One region of the Variovorax sp. PBS-H4 genome, then DNA from elsewhere that is predicted to be linked to it. Evidence: predicted binding sites of a transcription regulator. Region 1 holds the regulator's gene; the other holds the start of a gene.
The links. The regulator FliA, encoded in region 1, starts transcription of late flagellar genes. The targets are predictions, from matches to a motif close to CTAAAGTTTNNNNNNNNNNNGCCGNTA.

Region 1 (14,646 bases):
CGGCGCGCTGTTGCGCACGCACGCGCGCAGCGAACGGCGGGGTGCCACCGTGCTGCCCGAGGACGAGCGGCCGTTCAACCCGAGCCGGCAGACCGAGCTGCTGTGGAAGCTGGCGCGCGAGATCGGCCCCCATTGCCTGGCGCTGTGCCAGCAGTGGTTTGCTCGCGAAGGACGCGTCGGGCAGCGGCGCATGTGGGGGCTGGTCGGGCTGGCGCGTCACCATCCGGCGGCGCTGGTGGAGCAGGCCTGCGCGCTGGCGGTGCAGCAGCAGCGCGCCACGCTGAAGGCCATCACGGCCATGGTGGGCGAGCTAGCCGAGGCGGCAGCCGCCGCGTCGCCTGTGGCGCCGCCATTGACGCAGCGCGACGAGCTGATCCGCGATGCAGCCACGTACGCGGACTTCTTCGCCGCCGCGACCGGTGGCGTGCCGGTGGCCGGGGAGTGGCTGCAATGAGCATGTCGATCGCCGAACTTGAACGCACCCTGGCGCAGCTTCGCCTGTCCGGGGCGCGCGACACATTGCAGACGCGCCTGGAGCAGGCGCAGGCCTCGCAGATGACGGCGCAGGAGCTGCTGGCGCTGCTGCTGCAAGACGAACTCGATCGCCGCCAGAGCCGCCTGATCGACAAGCGCTACAAGGACTCGCACCTGGACGAGAAGGTCACGCTGGCCGAGATCGACTGGTCGTTCAACCCGAAGGTGCCGCGCGCGGCCTGCTTCGAGCTGCAGACGCTCAAGTTCGTCAGCGAGGGCGCCAACGCCCTGTTGATCGGCAAGCCCGGCACGGGCAAGAGCCATGTAGCCAAGGCGGTGGCCTACCACGCCGTGCAGCAGGGGCTGAAGGTCGCCTATCTGGAGGCCGACACCGACTTCGGCCGCTACGCCTTGGCCGAACCCCGAGAGCGCGAGCTGATGCTGCAGCGGCTGCTGGCGGCCGACCTCCTGGTGCTGGACGACCTGTTCCTGGCCAAGCGCGTCTCGGAGGTGGCGGCGGAGTTGCTGCAGACCCTGGTCCATCAACGGCATCGCCGCCGCGCCAGCGTGCTGGTGACGTCCAACCGGGTGATCCGGGACTGGGGCACCTACCTGGGCGACATGACGATGGCATCCACCATCCTCGACCGGCTGATGCACCGTTCCCGCCTGCTGGAGTTCGAGGGCAAGAGCTACCGGCTGAAGGAGGCGGCTCAGCGCCTGGCCATCAAGGCGCCGGCGGACTGACCCTCAGGCGCGCCCGCCGTGGACAAGCCACCCGTCCACAGGACAGGCCTGTGGACGGCCCCTGCGGCGATCGTGGCCTGCCCACCGCTCCCCGGCGGCCGCCTCCGGCCTGACGCGCTTCGCTTGCCGAACAGCCGTCAAAGAAGAAAAGACGAGAATCCCCCCGTCCTGGCCTGGAGGAATTTGCCCGGCCATAGGTGGGGGAGTTTGAGGTGGCCATCCGGGATTTTTATGGCCACGACATCCAGTTACGCTTATTTTTCACACAACCCGATTGGAACCAACGCGATTCGTGCGTACGGGGTGCCACGGGATTCGCAAAGCATCTTTCATATTTGCTCGGACAAATACCCGACACTCGACGCAACCAACATGTTGCAGATGCGGCTAAGTGGCAACGAGGGCTGGGGCACATTGGCCAGCACCATCGACTTTGCCATGTTCGTCAATGACCATCTCGCCCCGGGTGCGCGGCCGGCGGATCGGGCGAGCCGTATAGCAAATAAGCACTTCGACGATCTGGCTCTCTTCAGCCAACAGATGGCGCTGGAACGTCCCGATCAGTCTTGGTCGCCCTTGACGAGCGCAGGAGGCATCTACGCGGCTGAAGACCCCATGCCGTTGCAGTACAACGGCATCCCACCGACCCTGATCAAGCCCGCCGCCTTTGCAGTGCAGTACACGGGGCGTGACTGGGACGGCCAGCCTGTTACCAACGCCGCGATGCTCACATTGGACGAAACGGGCTTCTATATTGCCGTTGATCCCAAGAGAGACACACACCTCCTTCTGGGAGTCGAGGACGCGGACAAAGCTTTGCGCCAGTTCATGGAGATTGCTGCGAAAGACCACGCAATTGAGTCGTTCAATGTCTTGCACCACGTAGGCGGTGCAATGAAGGATGGTACCTCTGAGAGGGTACGAGCCGTCATCTTGGTTGGTCACGCTGCAGGTGGAGCCGATGCCGCTGCCGATGCGATCGTGGCCGCTCTAATCAGTGAGGACAGAACCATTGGCGCAGCCATCGAGTGGATAGAGTGGGCACGCCACACCCTGGAGGCAGAAAAAACGTACTACCTCACCGAGCTTAATAGCCCCGGCAACCATTCAACAGCCAAGTCGGCCATGAATGAGATTGACGGTCATTTTCGCACTTTGGAGGCTGCATACGCAGCCGCAAAAAACTACAAGAAGCAAAGCTCGAAAGGCAAGTAAACGAATAGAGGAACACCTCGGCATGTGCCCAAGTCGTCTTCCAACGAGGCGTGGATCGGGACATCCGGTGTTCGAGTCGACGGCAGCCCTTGCAGGGGGAGGCGGACATTTCGAAGGCGATTTCACCCGAAGTTCACGGAAGCTTCGGCAAACAAATCGCAAAGGTCGTCCCCCTTCCCAGCTCCGAGGCCACCGAGATGCGCCCGCCATGGCGCTCCACCACCTTCTTGCAGACCGCCAAGCCGATGCCCGCTCCTTCCGAACGGTCCCGCGCATGGAGCTTCTGGAAGATCAGGAAGATCCTCTGGAAGTACTGCGGCTCGATCCCGATGCCGTTGTCCTGGACCTCGACCACCCACTCCGCGCCCTCGTCCCTCGCGCACACTTTCACATGCGGGGCCCTCCCTTCGGCATGGAACGCCAGAGCATTGCCGATCAGGTTCTGGAACACCTGCGCCATTGCGACTGCGTCGCCGAGGATGCTGGGAAGCGGCTCGCGCTCCACGGTTGCCCCTGAGCGTTGAATGACGGGCGCGAGATGTTCCAGCACATCGTCCAGCGTGCGATCCAATGCGACGGGGCGCCTCGCCATCTCGCGGCGGCCCGCCCTCGAGTAGACCAGCAAGGCGTCCATCATCGCCCTCATGCGCTGCGCGCCTTCGACGATGAACGCCATGAAGTCGCGGGCGTCGCTGTCGAACTGGTGCGAATAGCGCCGTTCGAGCAGTTGGGTGTAGCTTGCCACTGCGCGCAGCGGCTCGGAGAGGTCGTGCGAGGTGATGTAGGCGAACTGTTCCAGCTCCTGGTTCGACCGCGTCAGCTCCACGACCTTGGAGCGGATTTCCTCTTCGGCCTCCAACATCCTGGCCATGGCTCTCTTGTGCTCGGTGATGTCGCGCAGCGTCGCGACGATGACCCACCGGCCCGCCTGCTGGATCGCCTTGCGCCTGACTTCGCAGATGCAGGGCAGGCCGTTTGAGGGGTGCACCACCAGCTCGGATGTCTGCGTCCGGGGAGCCTGGGCGATCACCGCGTCGTACAACTTTCCCAGATCATCCAGGTCTCCGAGCGCCGGGCTTGTTTCGTTGGGACGCCGCCGGATCAGTTCCTCCTGCGTCACTCCGAGCAGCCTGCACGCGCCCTGGTTGACTTCGAGGTAGGTCATCGAAGCCCGATCGATCAGGAAGACGGCATCGTCGCTCAGGTCGAGCGCGGAGGCGAAGCGCTCCATGCGCGCCTGCTCGCGCAGCCGCTCGGCAGCGTCGCGAGAAGTGTCGAGGCCGGGGGCCCGCGTGGTGAGTGGATGGCGGCGAGAACTCATGGCTTCGCTTTATCACGGGGTTGAAGTGATCGTCAACAACCCCTCCTCCCGCACGAGCATGCCCGGGGTCTTGCTGGGTCCCGGGCATGACGCAGGGCCTCGAGGCCTAGTCCCGAAGTCGGAGTATGCGGGCAGCACGCGCCTGTATGATGTCCGCGTCCTCTGTCACGGCAAGGCATCAGCAGCCATTCCATGGACGACCATACCGAGATTGCAGAAACGCCTTCAGTAGACGACGGTTTTCGTCACGCGGAACCGCTCGACTGGGCCAGGGCTGCGCTCGAACAGCGCGCCGAAGGCATCGAAGTCGTGGATCGTGCTTCGCTGCGCCTGGTCGATCTCAACGCCGCGGCCGCGAAGCGCATCGGCCGAACGCGGGACGAACTGGTCGGAACATCGCCGTGGTCGCACATGGAAGGCGGCACGCAAGCCTCCTACGAAGCCCTGTTCGACGAAGTCATCAAGGCGTGCCCGCGTCCCCTGGTCAGCGAACGGCGCTGCAGGCTGCCCGGCGGCGGGTTCCTGGATGCAGAGGTCGTGCATACCGCGCTTCGCATCGGCGACAGCTGGCTGATGGTCGTCGCAACGCGCGACATCACTGACCAGAAGAAGCAGCAGGTTCGATCGGCACTGCTGTCCCGCGCCTTCGACCAGAGCCACGACCACATGCTCATCGTCGATCGAGAGAGCATGCGCTGCATCGACTGCAACGACGCAGTCTGCCGCTATTACGGCATGGCGCGGCATGACTTGCTCCAGGTGCCGCCATGGACACTCGGCTCGGACGGGCTGACGCGCGAAGACCTGGAACGCGAATACGACGACGCGATCGCCGTGTCACCGCTCCCAAGGCGCCGCATGGCACCGACCGCCGGGTCGCGCGCGGGCACCCAGGCCGTGAGCGAGGAGCAGCAGCAGGCAATTCGCGTGGAAGGCAGGTGGGTGGTGCTCATCACCAACCGCGAAGTGCGCGAGCGCCCGACTCAGCAAGCGCAGATCGACGCGATCCAGCAGCAACTCGCCGAACTCACGCGGTCGAACGACGAACTCAGGCAGTTCGCCCACGTGACCTCGCACGACCTCTTCGAGCCCTTGCGCATGATGAGCAGCTATTCAGAACTGCTGCGCCGCCGCTACGGCGACCGCCTCGACAGCGACGCGCAGGACTTCATCGGATTCATCGCAAGCGGCGCCGACCGCATGAAGCGGCTGATCGACGACCTGCTTTTGTATTCGCGGGTGGAACGCTCGGCGGTCCCCTTGAAGCAGCTTCGGCTCGATGGCGTTCTCGACGATGCGCTCGCGAATCTCGCCCATGCGATCGAGCGTTCGGGCGCAGTGGTCGAGCGTGGTCCGCTTCCTGAAGTCATGGGCGAGCCCAGCGGCCTGACCCAGGTCTTCCAGAACCTCATCGGCAACGCCATCAAGTTCACCGCGCGCGGCACCCGGCCGCGGATCTACGTCTCTGCATCCGAGGACGAGGCGAATTGGATCGTCTCCGTCAGCGACAACGGCATCGGAATCGCGCCCGAGTACTTCGAGCGCATCTTTGTCGTCTTCCAGAGGCTCCACGCGCAGGACGTCTACGAAGGCACCGGCATCGGCCTCACGATCTGCAAGAAGGTGGTCGAAAGGCATGGCGGCCGGATCGTGGTCGATTCCGCGCCCGGGCAAGGCACGACGTTCTCGGTGCACATCCCCAAGATGGCAGCGTAGGCACGGGAATCGGTTTGCGTCTCGCCACCGCCCCATCGCAGTTCGCGCTCCCGCCTTCTTCCCAAGCGGTCAACGATGGCGCGCGACCGCGCCGCCCCGGCTGCTCGTCTTCCTGCTGCGCCTGAAGAACGCGGCCCAGTCGCTGCGCTCCCGCGTGGTCTGCCAGTCGTGCAGATCGTCAACCCGCGTCACCAGCCGCAACGCATCGGCGCTGGGCAGCGCCTTGGAGCTGTACAGGAAGCGCAACTGGCACTCGCCCATCGCGATCGCATCGCCGTTCTGCAGCGCATGCTCCCAGATGCGCTCGTTGTTGACGAAGGTGCCGTTGAAGCTTTCCAGGTCGGTCAGCACGAAGCGGTCGCCCGTCCAGTGGATGGTGGCATGGCGTCGGCTCACGCCCAGGCTGTCGATCTGCACGGCGCACTCCGGGTCGCGCCCGATCAAGGTGACCTGGCCATCGATGTTGACTTGCCTGACGCTGCCGTGCCGGGCGAGGATGATGAGTCTGGACATGGTTTTTGAATGCTCTGTTTGAATGAATCTGAGTGCTTTTCGGCTCAGTCCTGCGCTTCTTGAAGGGTGCGCAGCAAACAAGCGTATTAAAAATTTCTCGCTTGCGTGGCCGACTTGCACACGCTGCATTCAAGCGCTCGCGCTGGGCCAGGTCTCGTAGCGCTGCGCCTGCTGCGGCGGGCGCTCCTTGTCCTCGGCCTTTGCTGCCAGCCGCCTCTCGGTCATCCAGGCAACCACGATCTGCACATAGGCCTGCCGCCACGCCTTCTTCGACATTGCGTGATCGACACCGGCCATGACCCGGTGGGTCACGGACCGTGCGTACCTGAAGGCGCCCAGGTAGTTCTCGATGACGGGGTGCGGCACGATGGTGTCGTTCTCCGACTCGACGATGAGCGCGTCGCCGAAGAAGTCTTCGCAGGCGGCGAGCGCGCGATTTTTTTCGGGCTCGATGGCGGTCTGGCGGTACAGCGTCAGGTCATCGCCATTGAGCCGCCGCTTGGGTTGCTCCCAGTTTTCGTCGCGGTAGATGGCGGGCACGCGCAGGCCCAGCCAGCGCACCGGGCGCAGCGAGGTCAGCACGGCCGCCAGGTAGCCGCCATAGCTGCTGCCGATGACGGCGACGGCCTGCGGGTCCACGGCGGGGTGGCCGACCAGCGTGTCGTAGGCGGCCAGCACGTCGCGCAGGTTGTCCTCGCGCGTGACGGCCTCGCGCTGCGCGACGTGGCGGGCGTGGCCGCGCAGGTCGAAGGTCAGGCAGATGCAGCCCAGAGCCGCGAGCTCGTGGGCCAGTGCGATGTCCTGCTGCTGGCTGCCGTCCCAGCCATGCACCAGCAGCACGCCGGGCACCATCGTGGAAGCGGCCACCAGCGTGCCGGCAATGCGCACGCCGTCGACAGGGATGTCGATCAACGCATGTCGAGTGGGCATCAGGGCTCGACCACGGTGTACTTCGTGATCGGGCCAACACTGGGATCCACGCCGCTGAAGTACACACACGCATTGGGCGGCGGCATGACGCCGTCGCCGTAGATCTCGAAACAGGAAGCGTTGACGGCACGGCGCTCCGGCTGTTCCTCGAACACCTCGAGCGCCGCGATTTCCGCGCCGCTCGCCCCACCGACGCGCCACGACTGCTCCAGCACGCCCGAGCACCAGCGCCCGGCGCTGCTCGTGCCCTGCGCCACGTCGTAGTTGATGCGCGAGGCGAAGAAGCCCGGGAATGCGGCCCCGACCGCGCGGTGCAGGCTGCGCGCCTGCTCCACGGCGAGGCGGATCTCCTCGGGAAAGCTCAGCTGGAGCAGCGCGTCGAAGTCGCCGCGCGCCACGGTGAGGTCCGAGCCGCCGTAGACCTTCTCGCCCCGGTTGTCGCAGGTCAGCCGTTGCCAGCCGTAGTAGCTCGCGATCGCAGTGCCTACATGCACCTGGCCGACGCTGACGGTCACGGGCTGCTCGAGGTTCTCTTCCAGCACCAGGCCGTGCTCGGCAATTTCGGCGGCATCCATAGCCCCGATGCAGGTCTCCAGCGCTTGCCGATCGCGCACCACCTGCTGGCCGCGTCCGCCGGTCGCGCGCACGGGCTTGACGCGCACCGCGCCATGCTCCAGCAGACGCATGCCGGCGCGGCTCGCATCTTCCAGCGCAAAAACCGAAAAGCCCTGCAGCACTGCATGCGCAACCTGCCCGGCGAACCCGTGGCTCCATCCGGGCGGCGCCGCGGCGGCCGGATCGATCAGCGGGTGCACCAGCGCCTTCGTGAGCACGAAGGGATGGGGCACCACGCCGCCGAAGAGCGCGTGATGGCTTGCGATGCCGAGCGAGCTGGGCAGCGCATCTCCGACGAGGGTGTCGCTGGGCACGAAGTAGACGGGCGCCGAATAGGTCCGCCCGTTGTCGTACTCGCCTTCGAAGCGCGACTTCTTGAGCCGCGCCAGCCGCCAGGCAAGCTGGGCGCGGGTGGCGCGCTCGTGCTCGCTGGCATAGGCATGGTGGTCCGCCGTCAGCGCGACCACGGTTCCTTCGAGGCCGGGCTCCGCGAGCTCGGTTCCTTCACCGGCGAGTCTCTGGGCTCCACCGGGCAGCGCGCTGAATGTGGGTGTGTCCATGGCGACCATGCTGGGCGATTGCGCGGCAGAAATCAAACTTTGCCGCACGGATGGCGATGTTTTCCTACACGCTGGCTCGGGCGACCCCTCGCAGCCCTGTCGATCGCCATCGGGCGGCACCGAAAGACAGAAACACAAGGCGAGCTACAGAAGATCCTTGAGCTTCCCGCGCAGCCGGCTGATGGCCTGGCTGTGCAGCTGGCACACGCGCGACTGGCTCACCTCGAGAATGGCGCCGATCTCTCGCAGGTTGAGTTCCTCCTCGTAATAGAGATTGAGAAGCAACCGGTCGCGTTCGGGGAGCTCGCCGATGGCCGCCACCAGCTGATGGCGAAAACCGCTTTCCATCAGCTGGGCGAGCGGGTCGTCGCTGGCGCTGCCACGCTCGTCCCTCGCCCCGCTCGCATGGCGGTCCAGGAACGGGCTGTCGCCCTCGCTGTCCTGCGAGAAGTCCTCGACGTAGAGCAACTGGCAGCCCTGGATCTCCTGCAGCAGGCCCTGGTAGGCCTCCAGGGTCATCTTCAGCTCCTTCGCGATCTCGCCCTCGTTGGGAGCGCGGCCCAGCCGGTGCTCGAGCGCCTGGATCGCGCTCTCGACCTTGCGCGCCGACTGGCGCAGGCCGCGCGAGCCCCAGTCGTTGGCTCGCAGCTCGTCGATCATGGCGCCGCGGATGCGCTGGCTGGCGAAGGTTTCGAACTGCGCGCCGCGGTTGTCCTGGTAGCGCGTCGACGCATCGAGCAGGCCGATCATGCCGGCCTGGATGAGGTCGTCGAGCTCCACGCTGGCAGGCAGCTTGGCCAGCATCTGCAGCGCAATGCGTCGCACCATGGGCTGGTGCTGCTTGAGCAGATGGGACTTTTCAATGGTTCCCTGTGCGGTGTACACGGTCGTCCTTTTTCCTTCTCCTGTGCCGCGGCTTCAGCAGACCGCGGCGGTGTTCGTGCCCCGCGCCACGGGCGCAGGTAGCGGCGCAAGGCTCGTGCCCTGGCGCCAGGGCCACTGGCCGATCTCGTCGGCGATGCGGCGGAAGTCCGCCGCCGCCGGGCTGGCGGGATAGGCCTCGACCACGGTGCGGCCGAGCCGCCCGGCGGCGTCCGCATGGATCTCCGCTCGCACGCATCCGGCCGGCTGCAGCGAGACCGCGAGGTAGCGGCTGCCGGCCTGGGCCAGGTTGTGCGCGACCTGCTGCGCGGCCCCGGGCTCGGCCACGCCGTTGACGAGGAAGCGCAGTTGGCGCAGCGCATGCGCGTAATGCAGGCGCTTGATGCCCGCGTAGGTCGCGGTGATGGACGCCGCGTGCGGCTGCATCACCAGCACCAGCTCATCGGACGCCTGTGCGAGTGCCGAGAGACGGCCTTCGCCGTCGAGCGCTGCGTCGACCAGGATCACGTCGCCTTCCCACAGCGTGCGCGGGTCGCCGCTGCCGGCCTGCGTGCGCGGCACGGCCGGCAGCACGTAGACGCCGCACGGCGCGCGCGCGGCGGCGCCCTGCACGGTGAGGCGGCGGTTGGCCACATCGGCCAGCGTGCCCAGCGGCTCGACGGCCCAGGTGGCAGAGGCGGTGCCTGCCTGGGTGCCATGTTCGTCCAGTAGCAGCACCTCCTTGCCTTGGTAGGCCAACGCAGCGGCCAGGTTCATCGCCACGGTGGTCACGCCCAGCCCGCGACCCATGCTCGCGAAGGCGAGCACCCGGGTGCGCGTCTGCGCCAGCAGGCGGCGCAGCCCGTCTGCCTGGTCCGGTACCAATTTGCTCATCGCGCAAGCTCCGCGCTCATGTACCCAGCGCCTCCAGCAGCAGGAACATCTTGGCCACGCCCTCGTAGAGCACGTTGCCCGAAGGCGCGCGGTCGGGCCGCAGGCGCCGGCCGGTCAGCTGGCTCAACAGCGAACGTGCGCGGCCCGCCCATTCGCCTTCGGCGTGCAGCAGGCGCCACACGGTGGTGCTGGCCTGGCCGGCGATCAGCACGCGCTTCATCATGTGCGGGTCGCCCAGCTCGCCCAAGCCGCCCACCAGTTGCAGGCCCTGCCGCAACAGCCGGAAGCAGGGCTCGGCCTCGGCGGCCCACCCGTGCCAACGGGCGAGCTGTTCGGCGCCGACTTCGCTGCCGACGTTCGACAGCAGATAACCCTGCGCAAGGATCTTGCGGGTCTTCGGCTCCACCACGCGGGTCACCACGCAGCGCAGCGCAGGCAGCCCGTGTTCGCCGCGCAGCAGCACCTCGGCGTGGGCCTCGGCCTGAAGCGCCGGCTTGCCCTTGAAGCGCACCGGGTGCGGCTCGCCGAACGCCAGCGCGAGCCGCGCCAGCGTGCCGCGGGCGCCGGCCGCGTCGACGATGGCGGTCGAGCCCGGCGCACGCGCCAACCAGGCCAATCCGCGGGCCTGCATCTCACCCATGAATTCGATAGCGGGCAGGCGCTGCAGCGCATGCACTACCGGCTTGCCGAAATCCTGCTGAGCCACCCACTGCAGCGGGCGCAGCCCGGCCCTGCGCGCCGCAGCAGCAGTTGCCCCACCGGCACCGGCGGTGGAAAGCCACTGGTTGGGCGCAGCCACGGGCCTGCCGTCGCGATCCGACAGCAGCAGGCTGCTCTCGCATCCGTAGGCGTCGCCGCCCTCGTTCGACTTGAGGCCGAGCTGCCCGCCGAGCGCCAGCACGTGGTGGTCGCAGCCGGTGGCAACCTCGCTCCACGCATGCGCCTTGAGCGACTGCAGCACCGTCTTGTGCAGCACGTTCTCGTCGGCCGCCATGCGCCACAGCTCGCGCGCCGCATCGAAGCCCAGGTCGGCATCGGCCAGGGCCTTGGCGGCCCAGGCCACCTCCTGCGCGTCATGGGCCATGGCATGGATCAGCTGCTGGTACCTGACGCGCAGGCGCTCGGTCTCGGCTTGCGCCTGTGCCACCTCCGACGCCTCCTCGGCGCCGGCCGGCCTGTCCTGCAGGTCGCTTTCACCGGGCACGAAGAGCGCGCTCGGCGCCTTGGCCTGGAACACGCTGTCGACCAGCGCGGCGCGGTCGGCCGGCGCCAGGTTCTCCGGCACCTTCTGGCCACTGGAGACGTAGTGCACCGGCAGGCGGTGGCGGATCACGGTGTCGATCAGCGCACCCGGGTGCGTCGCCTCGTCCACCTTGGTGAAGATGCAGCCGGCCAGCTCGTTGCCGCTCGCGCCATGCCGGTAGGCATGCACCACCTCGTTGAGGGTGTCGCCGTGGCTGGCGGCGTTGAGCAGCAGCAGCCGCTTCACCGGCCGCGGGCTGCTGCCGAGCATGGCGATCTGCTCGGAGACGGCGCGGTCGCGCTGGCTCATGCCTACGGTGTCGATGAGCACCATGTGCTTGTTGCGCAGGTCGTTGAGCACCAGCTGCAGGTCGGTCGCATCCTTCACCGCGTAAACCGGCACGTTGAGGATCTGGCCGTAGATGCGCAGCTGCTCGTAGGCGCCGATCCGGTAGCTGTCGGTGGTCACCAGTGCCAGCTTGTCGGCCCCGAAGCGCATCACGCAACGTGCTGCGAGCTTGGCGGTGGTGGTCGTCTTGCCGACGCCAGTGGGGCCCATCAGCGCATACACGCCGCCCTGCGCCAGCAGCGCATCCTCGTCTTCCATCACCGGCACGGTACGAACCAGCTCCGAGCGCACGAAGGCCATGCCCTGGGCGTAGCTCTGGTTGGCCGGCAGGTGCTCCAGCATGGCCTTGGCGAGGCGGGCGCTGAAGCCGGCGCCCAGCAGCGTGCGCAGCAGGCGCCCGCGCATGGGGTCGCGGCGCTGGCGGTCGTTCCAGACCACGGTGGCGAGCTGTTCCTCGATCATGCCGCGCATGGAGTGAAGCTCGCTGAGCACCGGATCGGGGGGCGGCGTGGCGGCGGCCGGGGCTTCACCCGCCGGCGCGAACGTCATGGCAGGCGCCACGGTCTGGGCCTGTTGCAGCAGGGGCGTGACGGGCACCGCCGGACGCATTGGCACCGAAGGCATGAAGGGCATCGGCGGCATCGACGGTACCGGCATGGGCGCGGGCATCGCGGCGGTGGCCGCCGGTGCAGGCGCCGCGATGGGCGTAAATGCTTGCGACTGCGCGGGTGCGGGCCTGGGCCTGTCGGCGGACGCCACCGTTGCATGCACCGTGGCATGGGGCGCCGCCATCGCGGCAGGCATCGCATGCTCCGCGACCTGCTCCATTTCCTCCGGCGCCATGGCGACGATCTCGACGCCCTCGGCGACGACGCGGTTGGTCAGCACCATGGCTTCCGAACCGAGGGCTTCGCGGGCCAGCCGCAGGGCTTCGCGGCTGGTGGCGGCGACGAACTTGCGTGCGGCGGTGCGCACGTCCGTGATGATGTTCAAACTCTTCCTCCGATGGTGGCGGTGATCTTGATGCGGCGTGAATCAGGGATCTCGGCATGCGAGAGCACCTTGAGCTGCGGCAGGCTGCGCCGCAGGAAGCGGGACAGCAGCACCCGCAGCGAGTGCTGCACGACCAGGACCGGCACCAGGCCCATCTGCTCCTGGCGCGCGATCGCGGCCTGGGTCTGCGTGAGCAGGTTGTCGGCCAGGCCCGGCTCGATGCCGCTGTTGTTGGTCATGGCCTGCTGCAGCACGCCGTCGAGCGAGGCATCGAGGCCGAGCGCCTGCACCTCGGAATCGCCCGGGAACAGCTGCTGCACGATGGCGCGGCCCAGGGCCAGCCGCGTGAGCGAGGTCAGCTCGGTGGCGTCCTTCACGGTCGGCGCGTGCTCGGCCATCACGTCGAGGATGGTGCGCATGTCGCGGATCGGCACCTCTTCCTCGAGCAGGTTCTGCAGCACCTTGTGCAGCGTGCTCAGCGAGAGCACCTTGGGCACCAGGTCCTCGGTCAACTTGGGTGCAGTCTTGCCGACCTGGTCGAGCAGCTGCTGCACTTCCTGGCGGCCCAGCAGCTCGGCAGCATGCATCTGGATCAGGTGGTTGAGGTGCGTGGCCATCACGGTGCAGGCATCGACCACGGTGTAGCCGAGCACCTGCGCCTGCTGGCGCTGCGCGGCGTCGATCCACACTGCCGGCAGGCCGAAGGCCGGGTCCTGCGTCGGCGTGCCGGGCAGCGTCCCCGTGACCTGGCCAGGATTGATCGCCATCCACTGGTTCGGATACGCCTCGCCACGCCCGATCTCGACGCCCTTGAGTCGAATGACGTAGCTGTTGGGCTGGATCTCGAGGTTGTCGCGGATGTGCACCACCGGCACCAGGAAGCCCAGCTCCTGCGCGATCTTCTTGCGGATGCTCTTGATGCGGCCCAGCAGTTCGCCTTGCTGCGACTGGTCCACCAGCGGGATCAGCCGGTAGCCGACCTCCATGCCCAGCGGGTCGACCAGCGCCACGTCGTCCCAGGTGGCTTCGGCGGCCTCGGGCGCCGGCACGGTGGCCGCTGCCTTCGCGGCGGCCGCCTGCTCCGCAGCCTTCTGCGGCGCGCGCAGCAGCAGCCGGCGTCCGAACCAGGCCAGGCCGCCCGCGATCAGCAGGAAGGCCAGGTTCGGCATGCCGGGGATCATGCCCATCAGGCCGATGATCGCGGCCGTGAGGAACAGCACCTGCGGGTTGGAGAAGAGCTGGCCGGTGAGCTGGCGCCCCACGTCTTCGTCGGTCGTCACGCGCGAGACGATCACGCCGGCCGCGGTCGAGATCACCAGCGCCGGGATCTGCGCTACCAGGCCGTCGCCGATGGCCAGCAGCGTGTAGGTCTTGCCCGCGGTCGAGAAGTCGAGCCCGTGCTGCACCACGCCCACCACCAGTCCGCCGATGATGTTGATGACCATGATCAGCAGGCCTGCAATGGCGTCCCCGCGCACGAACTTGCTGGCACCGTCCATGGAGCCGTAGAAATCGGCCTCCTGCCCGACCTCGGTGCGCCGCTTGCGCGCCACGTCCTCGCCGATCAGACCGGCATTGAGGTCGGCGTCGATCGCCATCTGCTTGCCGGGCATCGCATCGAGCATGAAGCGCGCGCCGACCTCGGCAATGCGGCCCGCGCCCTTGGTGATGACCATGAAGTTGATCAGCACCAGGATGATGAAGACCATCACGCCGACCGCGAAATTGCCGCCCACCAGGAAGTGGCCGAAGGCCTCGATCACCTTGCCGGCCGCATCAGGGCCGGTGTGGCCGTGCATCAGCACCACGCGGGTGGAGGCCACGTTGAGCGACAGGCGCAGCAGCGTCGAAAACAGAAGCACTGCCGGAAAGGCCGCGAAGTCCAGCGCCTTCATGGTGTACATGCTGACCAGCAGCACCATCACCGACATCGCGATGTTGAAGGTGAACAGCAGGTCCAGCAGGAAGGCCGGCAGCGGCAGCACCATCATGCTCAGGATCATGATGATGAGGATCGGGCCGGCCAGGCCTTTCATCTGGGCGCCGGAGAAGCTCTGCGGCGGCAGGCGCAGGAAAGTGGCAATCGCGTTCATGCGCTCTGCAGGTTGTATTCGAGGTCCTGGGGAATGGGCAGATCGCCCGGCGTGCGCGGCGCCTCGCCGCCCTCGGCCTGCCAGCGCTTGAGCCGGTAGACCCAGGCCAGCACCTCGGCCACC
Region 2 (9,018 bases), on a different replicon from region 1:
TCCTGCGCATGAGTGGGCGTTTGCTCGGTGCCTTTCGGGTAATTCCAGTAGCCTTGTGGCGCCACCTTGGCAACGAGCTTGGCATTGCAGCACCAGAAGTCGCCTCGCTGAGAGCCATGTATGAACGCGGGCGCACGCTATTCGATCACCAACAAGTAGCCTGCACGGTCCTTGGATTCCAGTGGATGAGCGAGCACCAGCGCCGCTCACTGGTACGTGAACTGCGCGACGAAGTGGCGCGCTGCGCCGACCGCGATCAGCTACTCGTGCGGGCGCGTCAATGGCTGTACAAGAACAAGCTGGTGATCGTGCACGAGCGGGCAATTCGGACACTGATTGCGGCGGCACTTGCCCAGCTTGAAGTTGAAACAGGCACCGCCATCGCCGCCAGCGTTGATCCAGCAACACTTGATCGCTGGCGAGCCTCAGTTTCAGAGCTGCGCCCAGATGGACAAACCCAGCAGAGTTGGCTATGGGCTGCACCGGCGAAACACTCAACCCGCCAAATCAGCGAGGTACTGGAGCGCATCGACCTGCTTTACACGCTGGACGTTCATAAGCACCTGGCAGACATCCCCGATCTCATCTTGCGCCGCTACGCGCGCCGACTTGTCTCCAGGCCGCCCTCAGCCGGAGCCAAGATCAAAGAGCCAGCGCGCACCGTGGAGGTCGCATGCTTTCTTCGGTATTGCCTGTTCACCACCACAGACCAGTTGATCCTTATGGTGCAGCGCCGGATCGCCGATCTGTGGCGTCAGGCTGCCGCCGATGTCCCCGCTACCGTCAATTGGGCCGCAATGTACAAAACGCTGCTCGGCGAACTTGTTGCCTTGAGCGCGCAAGGTGCGGTGCCAGATGCTGAGTTGCGTGCCCGTCTTGAAGCCTTGATCACCGAAACCCAGAAACGCAAACCACCGAGCAGGGCCTCCCTGGTCCGCGAGGGATTGATTGATGGAATTCGCCCCGTGCGGTCGTTGCTCGTCGCCATTGCAAAGCTGCCCTGGCAGGCCACCGGCGAGCATCCTGCCATCGAGTACCTTGCCAAGCTGCAAGCTTTATATCTCAAAGGATCCAGAAAGCTGCCAGTTGAAGTGGTGGCACCAAGTCTGGGAATGATCTGGCAGGTTTCGATCTCCAGCCCAGACCGGGAACGGGCGTTTCAGGCGTTGGAGGTGGCCACCCTGTTTGCCCTGCGCCGCGCGGTGCGCAATGGCTCGGTCTGGATTGAGCACAGCCTGAGCTTTCGGGGTCGTGCGCGCTTGTTCTTCACGGACGAGCGTTGGCAGGCAGAGTCCAAGAAACACTATGCCCGTCTATCGTTACCCAGCAAGGCTGCCACTTTCTTGAAGCCTTTGCTGGCCAGAGTAACTGCCGGTGTCGATGCGGTGGCCGCTGCAGCCCGCAGTGGCGTACTGCGCGTGGATGATGAACTCCATTTGTCGCCATTGCCCGCAGAGGACGAAGACCCAGAAGTGACCAAGCTGCGCGCGGCTTTGGATCACCGCATCGGTGAGGTTCAATTGCCGGAAGTGATTCTGGCCGTTGACGCCCAGGTGCGCTTTAGCTGGATCATGCTCGGACGTGAGCCGCGCTCTACCGACGAGCTGCTGATGGTCTATGCCGGCATCATGGCCCACGGCACCAGTCTGACTGCGGTCGAATGCGCGCGCATGATTCCGCAATTGTCTGCCACCAGCATTCGCCAGGCCATGCGCTGGGCGCGGGACGAACGGCGTCTGAGCCAGGCCTGCCAGGCTGTGCTGGAATTCATGCAGCGACACCCGATTGCCGCCACCTGGGGGCGGTCCGATTTGGCATCTTCTGACATGATGACCATGGAGACCACCAAACGGGTGTGGCAAGCCCGGCTTGATCCTCGGCGCAACACACCTTCCATTGGAATCTACTCCCATGTAAAAGACCGGTGGGGCATCTTCCATGCGCAGCCCTTTGTGCTCAATGAGCGCCAGGCGGGCGTGGCCATTGAAGGTGTCATCCGCCAAGAAAAGCTGGAGACCAGCCAGCTTGCTGTGGATACCCATGGCTACACCGACTTTGCCATGTCACATGCCCGTTTGCTTGGTTTTGATCTTTGCCCGCGGTTGAAGGAACTCAAACAGCGCCACCTCTTTGTGCCACGCGGCACCAAAGTGCCCGCAGAAATCGCTGCGGTGTGCGAAGCCAATGTCGACGTCGCTTTGATCGAAAAGCATTGGGATAGTCTGGTGCACCTGGCAGCCTCGGTCATGAGCGGACATGCCAGTGCGGTGGCAGCTCTTGCGCGGTTCGGTTCTGCCGCCCAGGGCGATCCAATCTATGAGGCTGGCGTGCAATTGGGGCGGTTGCTGCGTACGGCGTTTTTGGCTGACTACTTTGTCAAGGACGCTTTCAGGAACGAGTTGCGCCGGGTGCTCAATCGGGGCGAGGCTGTTAACGCCCTCAAGCGCGCCATTTATACCGGCCGGATCAGCCCGGCGCAGGCCAAACGTGTCGATGAAATGCAGGCTGTGGCCGATGCGTTGAGCCTGATGGCCAACATCGTGATGGCGTGGAATACCTCACAGATGCAGGCGGTCCTGGATCGCTGGTCGAACCGCCGCCAGGTCATTCCACCGGAACTGATCGGGAAGATTGCGCCCACCAGGCTGGAGAGCATCAACTTGCGGGGTGTGTTTCGCTTCCCGGTTGACCGCTATGCTGACCAAATCCTGCCTTCGCGGCCAAATGCATCGATAACTGGCACCAATGGATGAAACCGACCACGGTTTGACGCCACGAATCGCAGATTTGAAAGTGAACAGGAAAGTCAATGAAATCAACGATCTACCAACACCACCTCCGCGCCAGTGCTAGCTTTTCGTACCGTCACTTATTGCACTGAAAACGAGGAGACCCCTCGTCCAGCTCGCCGGTGAGCTGGTCGGCCAGCTCTGCGGCTTCCTGGCGCGCTGCTTCCGTCTCCTGGCGCACGGCCTCCAGCGCCTCGCGCTCGGCGGCCAGGCGGTTGTTCGCCATTTCCAGCGCCACGGCCCACAAGTCGCCGCCCAGCTCGGCCAGCTTGTCAGTGATCGCCTGCGGTGCCGGCTCGCGGATCGGGGCGGCCTGGCTGGCCTTGCGTGCGCGCCACTCGTTCATCGCCTCGCTGATGGTGGTGAAGCTGCCGCTGCCGAGCTGCTTGCGCACGTTCGCCAGCGTGGGGTTCTGGCCGGCCGCGTCCAGTTCGTCGGCCACCGCAAATATCTGCTCCTTCGAGATCGCCATGTCGGGCCTCCTTTGGCCGGTTGTATGTTGTAGCGTGAAGCATACTACAACATACAACACTACGCAAGCGGTTTAGCTGAACTTTTTTTAGCGGCTAAAACGCGGGCAAAAAAAGCCCCGCTCGATGGCGGGGCGATGGGTGGGGGTCGGTGGTCGGCGATGCCCGGCGCTGGGCGTGTCAGCCCTCCAGCAGCGCGACAAGCTGCACGGTGCCAAGGTCGGCCTCGAACTCCTGGCCGTCATCCTCGTATTTGAGCCAGGCCCAGCCCTCGGCCGGGGGCCGGCGGTTGAGGATCAGCCGTGCCGGCCGGTCGTCGTGCTTGACCTGGATGATGGCCTTCTTGAGCTTGTCGGGGTCGGCCTCCTTCGGCTCCTTCTTCCCCTTGGCGTCATCATCCTGCGGCCCCTGCTCGCCGTCGCCGGCCTCGGCGTCGGTCTTGCCGGTCAGCGCATCGACGGTGTTGGGATCACGGTCGCCGTCCTCGTGACTGCGCTTGTCCTCCAGGAACTCGCGCAGCAGCTTCACCGAGCCGCGCGTCAGCTCCTGGCTGTCGTCGGCCAGCCAGGCGGCCACCTCGTCGGGGTTCTTCTTGTAGGCCGTCACCAGCTCGTTGATGACAGTCACGTCCTTGCCCCGGCCGCTATTGAACGCCTCGGCAATGGGTTCGGGCAAGTCCAGCAGCGTGACGTGCTGCGTGACGAAGGCCGGCGACTTGCCGATCTCCTTGGCGATCTCGCCCTTCTTCTTGCCCTTCGCCAGCTCGCGGCCGATGAAGTCGGCGATCTCACGCGCCGTCAGCTCGTTGCGTTGCAGGTTCTCGATAACCTGGTCGGCCTCGTTGTAGTCGTTGTCGATGAAGGCCGGGATCGTGGTCTTGTGCGCCCACTTCGAGCCGCGATAGCGCCGCGCGCCGTGGTTGATGAGGTAGCGCCCCGGTGCGTCCGGGTTCTCGCGCACGCTGATGGGCGACTTCACGCCGCGCGCTTTGATCGTCTCGCCGATCTCCGCGATGCTCTCCGGCGAGAAGCCGGGGTTGTCGGCCGTGCGCGGCTGGTGCGGGTCTTCGTCGATCAGGTCAAGCGGCAGCTCCTGCGGGCCTGCGCCGCCGGCGTTGGCCGCCGGCTGCTCGTTCAGCAGGCCGGCCAGGTCGCCCAGCCCGTCCAGGCCCAGCCCGGACGATTGCGGCTTGTCCTGCTCCTTCTTCTTGGCGTTGGTCTTGGCGCTCATTGCGCGATCTCCATCTTCGTGAACACGTAATCCGCCAGCGCACGCACCTCCTGGGTGGCCTTCCGCGCGGCGGTCTTCTTGATCTTCCACACCGGCATCTGCTCGCCCAGCGCCTCGGCGATGCTGTCACGCGCGCCGATGCTGAACGGCAAGATGAGCTGCGGGTATGCCTGCTGCAACGTCGCCAGGTTGTTGACGTGGCGCGGCTTCCGCGCGTCCACCTTGTTCGGCACCATGCCGAGGAAGCGCAGCTTGGGGTTCTGCTTGCGCAGGTTGCTGATGACCGCGACCATCTTCTTCATGCCCTGCAAGCTGTACGCCTCCATTTCGATGGGCGACAGCATGTAGTCGGCCGTCAGCACGGCCGCCGTCATGGCGACGCCAAGGGAGGGGGCCGTGTCGATCAGGCACACGTCGAAGAACTCGCCCAGCGCGGCCACACTGGCCCGCAGCGCGGCGGCCGCCTGGGAAAGCTCCATCTTGTCCAGGTTCGCCAGGTTGGCGTCTGCCGCGATCAGCGCCAGGCCGTCATCCTCCCGGTCAGCGAACCAGGCGCGCAGCTCGTCGCCGCCGGCGGTGAACATGCGACTGGCGGGATAGCCCGAGTCGTGGCCGGCCAGCGTCCAGCTCGCATTGCCCTGGGTGTCCAGGTCGATCACTGCAACCCGAAGGCCGCGCTCCTGGAAGTCGAACGCCAGGTGGCAGGTTGCGAACGTCTTGCCTTGACCGCCTTTCTGAATTGCCGTGACCAGTGTTTTCATGAGTTGGGTTCCTGTTTCCTCTTTCCCTTGGCGTCGGCTTCCCAACGCTTGACGATGAACGCTTGATGCTCCGGCAGTACCGCCGTCACCCGCTCGAAGCCCTGCGGGAGCACTTCCCCCGCCACTGCCCACACGCGGCTGACCGCTTGCGATACCGCCCCCTTGGTCAGCCCCAGCGAGGCCACAAACTCGGCCTGGGGCCTTCCATCGACCAGCACGCCGCGCGCTATGTCGATGGTCTGTTGCCCGATCTCCAGGCCCTTGATCGCCGCCTGGAATTGGGCTTCGGTTAGCCGTTTCTTCATGGAGAACACCCATATAAACTCCACACCCGGTTGTTGAACAAAAGGCGGTGCCAGCCGCCGACCATGTGCAGAAGTTTAGCTAAACTCGCCGCCCGCGTCAAGCGTTTTAGCGGCTAAAAATGGGCGCGTGATCTTCTTTCTTGGCGTTCAACCTGGCCGCGTCAGCGGCACTCATGAAGAACGTCATCAGCGGGCCGACCGTGCGGCTCGAACCGTTGGCAAAGCACACGTCGAACTGACCGCCGGCGGTGTGCGGATCGACGCCTTCCACCAGTCGCCAGGGGTCAAGGCCCCATTCCTCGGATTGCGCGCTGTACCAATAGGCCGGCGCATCGCCGTTCAAGTCGCTGGCCGCGTACTCGCGCACCAGGACGGCCACCCGGCCGGTGTTCGGCTCCACGAATCCCGGCGGGTAGGGTAGGGTCTGTTTTTTCATGTCAAAGCCCCTTCGGCTTGTAGATCGAAACGAAGTAGGTGATCGCGGTCAGCACCGCGAAGTACGCCAGGAACGACCAACCGGCATACACGCCAGGCGTGTTCCAGTGGTAGAGCATCCGCACGAACTGGAAGAAGGTGGCAATCGACAGCACCCACTTGAGGATCGGCCAGACCAGCACGGTCGCCACCCATACGAACTTGACCAGGCCGGCCAGCAGGCCAGCACCGGGGGCCTTGTTGGGGGCAGCAGACGCGGCGGCAGGCTCCACCGGCGCGGGCGCGGCGGGCTGCTCGATCTCCTTGGGGAACTTGATGATGTTGGACATAGCTTGACCCTCCACGCGCTTACGTGTTGAATGCTGGGTGCTCCCACTCGGAAGCATGGTTACGGTGTGCCAGCACCAGGCCAAGCGCCCCGGATCACTCCGGGGCGTTCCTCCACCTGGGGCCGCCCTTGATCTTGCCTCGGCTCACGCAATACTCCTTCTTGGCGTCCTCGATAGGCCCGGCCGTTGCCGACCGGGCCATGTGCTCTTACCAGCCGGCCCGGCGCTTGGCCTGCTCGACGGCTTCCATCGACCAATGGCCCTTGGCCTGCCCCTCCAGGGAGCATCCGGCGAAGTACGCCTTGCCGCGCAGTTCCTCGGCTTTGCACACCAGCTCGGCCGCCTCGGCCATCATGGCCGCGATCTCGTCACGGCGGGCCGGGAAGTCGGTCGCTGCCGCGCCCTCCAGCTCGTCAATCCAGGGCATAATCTTGTTGTCGCTCATCGGACTTTCTCCGGTAGTTGACCTGGGCAATGTGCCCGGCCTTCAAGTGCTATATTAGGGCAAAATGCCCTAACCTGTCAAGCACTTTAGCTAAACTTTTTTCGCTTTACCGGAATCCGAAGGCTAAACTTTAGCCGCTAAAACCTTTCCCTTGGCGTCAATCCTCTTTCCAGATCACGCCCAGCCCGGCCTGGTCGCACAGGATCGCCCATGCCGCATAGGGAATCGGGGTGTCCTCGCCGATCCAGCGGCGGATCGTGCGGTCGCCCTTCGCGCCCAGCCCCAGCGCCTTCGCGGCCTTGCTGCCGCTGAACCCGGCCAGGCGCAGCACCTCTCGGACTTCCTCGCCGGTCGGTTGCGCCCAGCGTTCGGCCGGCTTCAAGCACTCCAGCCGGATATTGGCGTCGTTCGTCATTCGTTCGTTCTCCTGGTCAAGTGATAAGCCGCAACTGGTCGAAGCCGTAGATCGACTGGATGCAGCTCGGGTCTGAATCGACCACGCGCCGGCCTGCGCGATTGGTCTTGTACGTTACCGGCCTGTCGTCGTGCGCCCACACCTGGCGGGTGTCGGGATGCACCTTCACGATGATGATGCGCTTGCCGATGTAGCGGTCGAAAACCGGGTGATGGACGCTCACGATCTCGCACCGCTGGCCGGGCTTGAACTCCACCAGGTCGGCCGGGCCTCCATCGCCATTCCTGGCGATGCTGCAGGTTGCCGCGCTCGCTCGCGGCATCGTTGTTTCCGGCGATACAGGCCCGCCCTCGCCCGGCTCGGCATCGTCGGCTTTGACGATGCTGCAGGTCATCGTCGTTTCTGGCGATGCGGGATCTCGCTCCGGGCCTGCGCCGGTGATTTTTCCCTTGGCGTCCAACCCGGCGGCCCTGGCCGCCTTGATCCTGGTCGCGGCCTCGGCCGCCCAGCGCCTGGCGATGAAGGCCCGATGCGAGGGCAGCACCACATCGACCAGGACGAACCCCGGCGGCACCAGGACGGTCGCCGGTGCGCGCCGCGCCGGCGGCTCCAAGCCGGCCAGCCAAGCGGGCAGGGGAGCATCGGCCAGGCGGTCGCGGTAGCTGGCCTCGACCATCACCGGGCGCTTCTTCTCGGCTCGCTGCGCAGCCAGGATGCCGCGCGCAACCTCGTCCACCGTCATGCAGCCCTGCGCCGTGTCGAAGTGCGAGCGGTAGCCCGTTTCGGAGATAAACGGCCTGTCCAGGTCGATGACGTGGAACTGGAAGTGGGCACCCAGCGGCCCGCCGTAGCCGGCCTCGTACTCCACCAGGGCGCGCATGTCGCCATCCGCGACCAGGAACTGGCCGCGCTGGCCCCACAAGGGCACGTCGCCAGGCACCGCCGCGCAATGGCGCTCGATGACCTGGCCGGGCGCGTCGTGGTCGGCCATGCTGCCCACGTGCGTTCCGCCGTTCATCTTCCAGATGACGGCCTCGTATCGGTCGCTGGCCGCCTCGGCGGCCGCACCGTCACCGCGCATGATCGCCGCGTCGATCTCCACCACGGCCGCCACGGCGGCGGCCAGCAGCTCGTCGCGGTCGGTGGGCAGCTCGGCCAGCAGCTCGGCCGCCGGCGCGTTCCAGTCCTGGCCCGGCTGGGCCGGCGTCTTGCGTTTCTTCGCCATCGGCCGGCCCCTCAAGTGTCAGCACGCCGCCACGCGATCACGTCGCGGGCTTCGTAGCCGTGGCGCTTGCAGTCGTCGCAGAATCCCGAGCTGAACCCCTTGTGGTTCGTGCCGATCCATGCGGCCGGCTTGCCGCATTCGTGGCCGTAGGTGCCCGGCTCGGCGTTGTGGCACTTGCCGTCCGTCGCGTAGCTGTTCGTCGGTGCCTGGGGAGCGTTGTTCCTGGTCATGGTCGCCTCCTGGAAGCCCCGGCCGAAGCCGGGGCCGCCCCTCATCAGTCAATAGCCCGGTAGATCGCGGCCGCCTCGGCGTGGCTGGCTGCGAAGCCGCGCAGGAAGTGATAGCGGTCGATCAGGGCATCGCCGGCGTCCGTGTCGGCGGCCTCGGCCGCGAGCTGACCCAGCGCGAACAGGGTTGCGACAATGCCGGCGGCGTCGGCCGACAACTCGCCTCGGAAGCCGTTGCCGTCCACCTCGATCTCCAGGCGGTCGGCCAGGTCGGGGGCCATGTAAAAACCGCCGTCCGACAAGGTGTAGTAGTGCCAATACGCGCCGCTGTAGCGTTCGCAGAGCCGGCGAAGCCAGGCATACACCAGGGCCTCGCCGCGCATCATC

Region 2: kleA (stable inheritance protein KleA) is a predicted target of FliA. The motif match lies at 6,872-6,898, and genes of this name have one in related genera.

What each region holds. Positions count from the first base shown of each region.
Region 1 covers NZ_LR594675.1:1,986,310-2,000,955, reverse strand. The annotation lists gene istA (IS21 family transposase) at 1-454, shown strand, start outside; gene istB (IS21-like element helper ATPase IstB) at 451-1,221, shown strand; gene E5CHR_RS09580 (hypothetical protein) at 1,453-2,436, shown strand; gene E5CHR_RS09575 (sensor histidine kinase) at 2,570-3,757, opposite strand; gene E5CHR_RS09570 (sensor histidine kinase) at 3,950-5,473, shown strand; gene E5CHR_RS09565 (FHA domain-containing protein) at 5,543-5,986, opposite strand; gene E5CHR_RS09560 (alpha/beta hydrolase family protein) at 6,116-6,916, opposite strand; gene E5CHR_RS09555 (DUF3182 family protein) at 6,916-8,091, opposite strand; gene E5CHR_RS09550 (RNA polymerase sigma factor FliA) at 8,236-8,976, opposite strand; gene E5CHR_RS09545 (flagellar biosynthesis protein FlhG) at 9,010-9,846, opposite strand; gene flhF (flagellar biosynthesis protein FlhF) at 9,863-12,430, opposite strand; gene flhA (flagellar biosynthesis protein FlhA) at 12,427-14,523, opposite strand; gene flhB (flagellar biosynthesis protein FlhB) at 14,520-14,646, opposite strand, start outside.
Region 2 covers NZ_LR594677.1:91,564-100,581, reverse strand. The annotation lists gene E5CHR_RS31575 (Tn3-like element IS1071 family transposase) at 1-2,753, shown strand, start outside; partial or broken gene E5CHR_RS31570 (DNA-binding protein) at 2,884-3,261, opposite strand; gene E5CHR_RS31565 (transcriptional repressor gene korB) at 3,440-4,489, opposite strand; gene E5CHR_RS31560 (ParA family protein) at 4,486-5,250, opposite strand; gene E5CHR_RS31555 (transcriptional regulator KorA) at 5,247-5,555, opposite strand; gene E5CHR_RS31550 (DUF2761 domain-containing protein) at 5,662-5,991, opposite strand; gene kleE (KleE stable inheritance protein) at 5,993-6,319, opposite strand; gene kleA (stable inheritance protein KleA) at 6,528-6,764, opposite strand; gene korC (transcriptional repressor KorC) at 6,922-7,179, opposite strand; gene E5CHR_RS31530 (hypothetical protein) at 7,196-8,404, opposite strand; gene E5CHR_RS31525 (hypothetical protein) at 8,416-8,634, opposite strand; gene E5CHR_RS31520 (antirestriction protein) at 8,679-9,018, opposite strand, start outside.